One region of the Delftia sp. WSY_12 genome, then DNA from elsewhere that is predicted to be linked to it. Evidence: riboswitches for the same ligand, from Rfam matches in the RefSeq annotation. Region 1 holds a riboswitch; the other holds the start of a gene.
The links. A riboswitch is a leader RNA that binds a small molecule or an ion and turns the genes downstream of it on or off. The one in region 1 is predicted to bind glycine.
Positions count from the first base shown of each region.

Region 2: another riboswitch for glycine. It lies ahead of ACF8LI_RS04055 (D-amino acid dehydrogenase); the one in region 1 lies ahead of gcvT (glycine cleavage system aminomethyltransferase GcvT).

Region 1 covers NZ_JBICKW010000016.1:327,772-331,950, reverse strand. The annotation lists gene gcvP (aminomethyl-transferring glycine dehydrogenase) at 1-826, opposite strand, end outside; gene gcvH (glycine cleavage system protein GcvH) at 898-1,272, opposite strand; gene gcvT (glycine cleavage system aminomethyltransferase GcvT) at 1,408-2,574, opposite strand; glycine riboswitch at 2,600-2,718, opposite strand; glycine riboswitch at 2,734-2,845, opposite strand; gene ACF8LI_RS11100 (fatty acid--CoA ligase) at 3,014-4,179, shown strand, end outside.
Region 2 covers NZ_JBICKW010000008.1:55,229-59,407, reverse strand. The annotation lists gene ACF8LI_RS04060 (FIST N-terminal domain-containing protein) at 1-946, shown strand, start outside; gene ACF8LI_RS04055 (D-amino acid dehydrogenase) at 979-2,310, opposite strand; glycine riboswitch at 2,404-2,514, opposite strand; gene ACF8LI_RS04050 (beta strand repeat-containing protein) at 2,903-4,179, shown strand, end outside.

The DNA.
Region 1 (4,179 bases):
TGGTGCCCACCACGATGTCGGCACCCCATTCGCCGGGCGGCGTGATCAGGGTCAGCGCCAGCAGGTCGGTGGCCACGATGAAGGCGGCCTGCTTGCCATGGGCCTTGTCCACGTCGGCGCGCAGATCGTCGATGCGGCCGCTGGTGGCAGGGTACTGGGCCAGCACGGCGAAGTAGTCGCCCTCCATCAGCTGGTTCCATTCCTCCAGCGAGTTGGCCAGCAGCACCTCAATGCCCAGCGGCGCGGCGCGCGTCTGTATCACCTCGATGGTCTGGGGGTGGGCATCGCCGGCCACCACGAAACGGTTGCTCTTGCTTTTGACGGAGCGCTTGGCCAGCGTCATGGCCTCGGCGGCCGCCGTGGCCTCGTCCAGCATGGAGGCGTTGGCAATCGGCATGGCCGTCAGGTCGCAGACCATGGTCTGGAAGTTGACCAGGGCCTCCATGCGGCCTTGCGAGATCTCGGCCTGGTAGGGCGTGTAGGCCGTGTACCAGGCGGGGTTCTCGAGAATGTTGCGCAGGATGACGCCGGGCGTGTGCGTGCCGTAGTAGCCCTGGCCGATGAAGCTTTTGAGCAGCTGGTTGCGGCCTGCCAGCGCCTTGAGTTCGGCCAGCGCCTGGGCCTCGGTGGCCGCTGGCGGCAGCGCCATGGGCTGGTGGCGCCGGATGGAGGGCGGGACGATGGCGTCGATCAGCGCATCGCGCGATGCCGCGCCGATGGCGCTGAGCATGTGGGCCTCGTCTTCGGGCGCGATGCCGATATGGCGGGCCACGAATTCGGTGGCGTTCTCGAGGGCGGCAAGGGGCTGGGTGGAGGACATCAGCATGGAGGGACCTGTCTCAAAAGCTGAAAAGCGCCAGGGCGGGCCCTGGCGCCCGTCCTGGCCGGAAAGTGGCGTCAGTTGCTCTGGGCAAAGGCCGTGTAGGCGGCTTCGTCAAGCAGCGCGGCCAGCTGGCCTGCGTCGCTGAGCTTGACCTTGAAGAACCAGCCTTCGCCCAGCGGGTCGCTGTTGGCCAGGGAGGGGTCGTCGCGCAGGGCCTCGTTGACTTCGACGATCTCGCCGCTGACGGGCATGTAGACATCGGCGGCGGCCTTGACGGACTCGACCACGCCGGCCACATCGCCCTGGTTGAAGCTGGTGCCCACGGCGGGCAGGTCGACGAACACCACGTCGCCCAGCGCGTCCTGCGCGTGGAGGGTGATGCCGACGATGGCCGCGTCAGGGTTGGCGGCGTTGATCCACTCGTGGTCCTTGGAATACTGGATGCTCATGGCTTGCTCCGATAGAAACTGAAAAGAAACCTGTGAAAGGCGGTTTGAGAAAGGTCAGTGCGCACTGTAGCGGCATGCGATGGCAGGAAAAACGAATCCGCCGAACTCGATCCACGCCAAGCGCGCAGGCTGTCCTCAACCGCGGTGATAGCGGGGCGCCACGAAGGGCGTGGCCTGCACCTGCATGGGCACGGCCTTGCCGCGCACCATGGCCTGCAGCGTGGTGCCGATGGCGGCGCTGCCCGGCTCCACATAGGCCAGTGCCACGGGCTGGTTCAGCGTGGGCGACAGCAGGCCGCTGGTGACCTGGCCGACCTTGCGGCCGCCGGCATCCAGCAGTTCCGTGCCTTCGCGCACGGGCACGCGCTCCAGGGCCACCAGGCCCACGCGCTTGCGCGTGAGCAGCTCGGGCGACTGCAGCTGGGCCAGCACGGTGGCTGCGCCGGGAAAGCCGCCTTCGCGCTCGCCCCCGATGCGGCGGACCTTCTGCACGGCCCAGTTCAGGGCGGCCTCGGCCGGGGTGGTGGTCGTGTCCAGATCGTTGCCGTACAGGCACAGGCCGGCTTCCAGGCGCAGCGAATTGCGCGCGCCCAGGCCCACGGGCCTGACTTCGGGCTGGGCCAGCAGGGCACGGGCAAAGGCCTCGGCGTGGCTGGGGGGCAGGGAGATCTCGAAGCCGTCCTCGCCGGTGTAGCCGCTGCGCGTGATGTACAGCTCGGCCCCCTCCCAGTCGAAGTGGCCGCCTGTCATGAACACCAGGCCGGCCGTATCCGGCAGCAGGCGCTCCATCGCGGCTGCGGCCTGCGGGCCCTGCAGCGCCAGCAGGCCCCGGTCGAACTGGGGCTCGATTTCGCAGCGCTGGCCGATGCGGGCCTGGATGTGCGCCAGGTCTTCATGCTTGCAGGCGCCGTTGACGATCAGGAACAGGTCGTCCTCGCGGCGCACGAACATCAGGTCGTCCAGAATGCCGCCCGCGTCGTTGAGCAGCAGGCCGTAGCGCTGGCGGTGTTCGCCCAGGCCCAGCACGTCCATGGGCATCAGCGACTCCAGCGCGGCCCCGGCGTCGGCACCGCGCACGCTGATCTGGCCCATGTGCGAGACATCGAACAGGCCTGCCGCCTCGCGCGTGTGCAGATGCTCGGCCATCAGCCCCTGCGGGTATTGCACGGGCATGGAGTAGCCGGCAAACGGCACCATGCGCGCGCCCAGTTCCTGGTGCAGGTCGAACAGCGGGGTCTTGAGCAGATCGGTGGTGGAGGCAGCGGACAAGGAGGGCTCTCTTTCAGGCAAGGAACAAGGCATAACGCCATCCCGGTCCTCCGGGATGTGCTGCCCTGCTGTCCGCTTTACCTGAGAGATTCACCCGCACCTTCCATGCGTGGGGCTTGCTCCTTCGGTGGATGGGGCACACCGCCGTGCCCTGCATCTCTCTCCAGCTAGGAACGCCTGCGGCCGTGGCGGCAGGCGGTGCCAGTCCTTTTGCCTGAGCGTTCGGGACGAACCCTGCGCCTTCGGCGGTGCCGCTGCCTGTGACCATTGCGGCCGGGCGGGCACTCTCTCCTGACCGGCGCATTCTAGCTGCGGCCAGCGTCCGTGCGGCTTCGGGATTTCCGCGGGCCGACCGCAGCTCCATGCGCTTGCCTGCATGGATGCATTTGCAAATTGCATAACTGTCTAAAAAATCTCCTACATTGAGATGCATCGATATATGAATCTCGTGAGCGAGAAGGAAGAAGCGCACATGCAGCAGACGCTGGGAGACACATTGGCCTGGCCGGCACGTTACCTGCCGAACAAGGAAGCCCTGGTCGCGTGGGAGGGCGGCGAGCGCCGCGCCTGGACCTACGCCCAGCTCGATGCCGAAGTCAACCGCCACGCCCACGGCCTGGCCGAGCTGGGCATAGGCCATGGCGACGTGGTCGCGGCCTTTCTCTACAACACGCCGGCCTTTGTCTTCACCATGCTGGCGGCCGCGCGCCTGGGCGCCATCTTCAATCCCATCAACTACCGGCTGGCGGCGCAGGAGCTGGCCTTCATCCTCAAGGACGGCGCAGCGCGCGCCCTTGTGTTCGAGCACGAGGGCGGCGAGGTGGCCGCACGCGCCCAGGCCCTGCTCAAGGCCGAAGGTGGCGGCACTGGCACGGGCATCGAGCACTGGATCTTTGCCGACGATGCCCCGGCCGACCCGCTGCCGGCCTGGGCCACGCAGCGCCTGTCCGCCCTGGCCAGTGGCCGCAGCAGCGCGCCGCCCCAGGCCCATGTGCGCGAGAGCGACCCCTGCATCCTCATGTACACCAGCGGCACCACGGGCCGGCCCAAGGGCGTGCTGCATACGCACCGCAGCAAGCTGGCGCACAACGCCCTCATGCACCAGACCATGCAGTTCACGCGCGACGACGTGGGCCTGGCCATGGCGCCGCTCAACCACACGGCCGAGCTGCACACCAGCTTTTTGCCGCGCCTGCAGGCCGGTGCCACCCAGGTGCTGCTGCGCCGCTTCGACGTGACCGAGGCCTGGCGCCTGATCCGCGAAGAGCGCGTGAGCTTCTTCTTCGCGGCGCCCACCATGGTCACCATGCTGCTGGCCGACCCCATTGCCTCGCCTGAGCAGGCGCCCGCGCTGCGGCTGGTGGAGTACGGCGGCGCCTCCATGGCGCCGCACCTGATCCGCGAATGGACACGCAAGGTCGGCAGCGACCTGGTCCAGGTCTACGGCACCACCGAGATGGGGCCCTGCATGTCCATCCTCCTGCCGCGCGAGCAACTCTCGCACGCGGGCTCGGCCGGGCTGCCCTCCATGGGCCATGACCTCATCGTGGCCCGCTTGCGCGAAGACAACGCCCCCACCGACCCGGCCGAGGCCTGCCTGCCCGGCGAGGTGGGCGAAATCCTCGTGCGCGGCCCCTG
Region 2 (4,179 bases), on a different contig from region 1:
TGTACCGGCCGCCCACTACCGCCTGTATTCGGGCCTGGCGCCCCTGCATGCGCCTGGCGGCGAGGCCGGCTTCACCGCCCATTCGGCCCTGGTCCATGCCGCAGGCGGCCAGCCCGAGCTGGCCGAGCTGCTGTACGAGCTGTCCGAGCGCACCGAGTCCGGCCTGCTGTTCGGCGGCGTGGGCGATGACGGGGAAGACGGCGTGGAGGGCGTGCAGATCGCCTGCCGCACCGAGGATCTGCATGCGCAGCATGCGGACGCGCGCGGCATTTTTCGTGGCGGCTTTTCAGGCGTGGCCTTCGGTGCCGGCGTGCCCTGCATCACGGGCATGGCCCAGGGCTGCGTGCCGCTGGGCGAGGGGCTGGAGATCACCGAGGCGCGCGGCGCCCTGGTCACCGGGCTCGATGGCGATCCGGCCTTGCAGCGCCTGCTGCAACTGCTGGGCGTGGAGCTGGAAGGCAGCGACTGGCAGCCCGCGCTGACCACGGTCCGCACCACGCTGGCGGCCATTGCGCCGCCGGGCCGGGGCCTGGCCCACGGCGTGCTGACCGAAGAGGCCCAGGTGCTGACCCTGGTTGGCCTGGACCCGCTGCGCCAGGGCGTGGCCCTGTCATCGGCCGTGGAGGCCGGGCATTCGGTGATCTTCTGCCGCCGCCAGGCCCAGGTCGCGCGCCAGGAACTGCTGCAACTGGGCGCTGCGCTGCGCGATGCGGCGGAGCCCGAGGAGGCGGCGCCCGAAGGCGAGGCACAGCCCCGCATCCGTGGCGCCATCTACATCAGTTGCCGGGGCCGCGGCGGCGGCCTGTTCGGCGGCCCCGATGCCGAACTGCGCACCCTGCGCCACGCACTGGGCGATGTGCCATTGATCGGCTTCGTTGCCGAAGCCGAGATCATGGACGCCCGCCTGCACCGCTTCGCCGGGGTGTTGACGGTGTTCACTGCATAGGCGTCGTACACGTCGTACACGCCGTCCGCACCTCAGACCGCGCGCGGGCGCACCGTGCCTGCGCTGCGATCCGGGTCCATGGCTGCGGCCCCCAGGAAATCGAAATCCACGGCCGGCCGCCTGCCGCTGACCAGGTCGGCCAGCGCCATGCCGGAGCCGCAGGCATGGGTCCAGCCCAGCGTGCCGTGGCCGGTGTTCAGGAACAGGTTGGCGATGGGCGAGCGTCCGATCAGCGGCACATTGCTGGGCGTGGCGGGGCGCAGGCCGCTCCAGAACTGGGCGCGCCCGGTATCGCCGGCGCCGGGGAACAGCTGCTGCACGCGCCGCACGATGGCCTCGCAGCGCACGGGGTCCAGGTTGCGGTCGTAGCCGTTGAACTCGGCCGTGCCCGCAATGCGCAGGCGGTCGCCTTGCGCGCCCGTGTAGCGCGAGAACACCAGCTTGAACTCGTCGTCCGTGAGGCTGACCTGATAGGCCTTGGCGGGGTCCAGCACCGGCAGGGTCACGGAGTAGCCCTTGGCCGGATAGATGGGCAGGCGCAACCCCAGCGGCTGGGCCAGCAGCGGGCTGAACGAGCCCATGGCCAGCACATAGGCGTCGCCCTGGATGCGTTCATAGCGGCCCTCGGCATTGGTCACCTCCACATGGTCGATATGGCGGCTGGCGCCCGCGCCCGTGGTGCGCAGCGCCGTCACGTGGTGGCTCTGGCGGAACTGCACGCCCGTGGCGGCGGCGATGCGCGCCAGCTCGCGTGTGAAGAGGTTGGCGTCGCCTGATTCATCCTCGGCCGTATAGGTGGCGCCCGCTATCTGCCCGCGCACATGGGCCAGAGCCGGCTCCAGGCGCACGGCCTCGTCGGCATCGATCAGGCGGCGGTCGCAGCCCAGGGCCTGCATCTGCTCGGTGGGCTTGAGCGCGCCCTCGAACTCGCGGGCGTTCGTGTAGAAGTGCAGGATGCCCTGCATGCGCTGCTCGTACTGGATGCCGGTGTCCGACCGCAACTGCTGCAGGGCCTCGCGGCTGTAGGTGCCCAGGCGAACGATCTGCTGGATGTTGTGGCGCGTGCGCGCGGGCGTGCAGTTGCGCAGGAAGGACAGGCCCCAGAGCCACTGGCGCATGTCGGCGCGCAGGCGGAAGAGCAGGGGGGCGTCCTGCCGGCCCAGCCAGCCCAGCAGCTTCAGCGGTGCGCCGGGGTTGGCCCAGGGCTCGGCATGGCTGACCGAGATCTGCCCGCCGTTGGCGAAGCTGGTTTCGGCGCCGGGCGCGGCCTGGCGGTCGATGACGGTCACTTCATGACCGAGGGATTGCAGATAGTAGGCCGACGTGGTGCCGATCAGACCGGCTCCGAGAACGATGACGCGCATGACGATGCCCTTTCAAAGGCATGTGCCGGGTCACGCGAAAGCTGGCCGCTATGGTCTGGATAGCAGGCAGCCGGCGTCCGTCGTGACGCAGCTGCCGCTCCCCCTGTCCTTGGTACCTGAGAGATTCACCGCCGTCCATGGGAACGGGGCTTGCTCCTTCGGTGCGCCGCACATTGCGTGCGGCGGCTCTCCAGACGGCATGTTGTGTTTGCAGTACGGAACCTGAGCGTGTATGGGAGTTTGCGCCTTCGGTGAGGCTCGGCACCGTGGCGCCCGCCTGCTCTCCTGCAGGGGCGATTCTATGGGGCTTGCGCAGCCAGTTCCAGTCGTATTGGGGATACCACCAGTTACTTGTATGTGGTGTGGCTGATTCAGGGTATTCCCTAGATCGCTCAAGCGCCTCCCTCGTAGCGCTGGTACGAGTCTCCGGTTTCATGTAAAAAAACTATTGAAATAGAAAAAAACATGATTTAGCCTATCGATATGTGCAGTGGTTTGTCAGTGCATGTTCTGGTCGATTGGACCTGCATGGGTTAACCATGGGTTGTATATATGTCTGATAGGCGACTTACCGTTGCACAGGTGCGGGTCCATGGAAACTGGTCCGTCACTGAAAAAATACAAGCACGGTGAATATGGTTTGTCGAGGGAGGAATGTTTTGCGTCGCAAACCCGACTGAAGGTGTGTCCGCTCAATGGGCAGTGGAGCAGCGCGCAAGCGTTGATGGAAATCCGCCTTTTTTTGATTGACGCGCAGGATCTGCGCGAAAAATTTTGCTTCCAAACTCACCGGCTGCAAGGTGAGTTGTGGGCTCGTGATTCAAATAGAACTATTCGAGGTACGGCGATGCAAATGCGCTGGGTACAACTGATGGCCATTGCCATTGGGAAAATCATTTTCCTGTCATATCTCCTTGAGAAAACGGGGAATATCATGCATGCTCTCAATCGCCTGCCTGGTTCGGCATTTTTTCGCAAGTGGCGTGCAGCGAAGTGCCTTTTCTCTTTGCTGCTGCTTTCATGCGCGGGTATCTCATCCACGGCACTGGCGGCGACCATCGTCTTCACGGTCACCGACAACAGCGACGCTCCCAATGCCAATGCAACGACACCAACCACCTGTGTCAGCACGCTGGGGGGCACCTTTGCTGGCGCATGTACGCTGCGAGCGGCCATTCAGGCAGCCAACTACACGCTGCAAACGCTGGATCCGAGTGCCGATGTTTCCATCGTCTTTGCGCCGACACTGACCACGTCGGTACGAACCATACAGAGCGGGACATCCAAGGATGCGGCGGGAAACCTCCATCCGTATGTCGACAATCAGACGGTTTACGTGCGCTGTGCCAATACATTCTCCAGCGGAGTCCAGTCCGGCGCCGTGACGGGGGCCACCAATGCCTGTGGTCAAAGCCAGATGATCAGCGGCGGCGATACGGGCACCACCACTGGTGCCGGTGGTGCCTGGTACTGGCTCAAAGGCACCGTGCCAGCCGGCACGGGCTCGTTGACCATCGATTTCGGGGGAGTCATACAAGTCCAGAACTGGGCGGACTCCCCCTGGGAAACTTTTTATCTTGGTGGGAAGAACATCACGCTCACCAATTCGCCCAACATGACCTGTGGCGAAGCGGTATTCGTCGTTGGCTCCCCGGCGAACAATGTCACCATTGATCGCGTCGGCCTGGTGAATGTGGCTCCAACCCCTGCGGGAGAGGGGACGCCGTTCAACTGCGAGCTGTACGCGGAGATTCATCAAGGCGCACAAAACGTATTCTTTACCAATAGCACGATCAATTCCGCGATATGGAATGGAAATTACGGCAATAACAAGGGCTCGGCCATTTCCGTTGCCGCAAGCAACGGTGC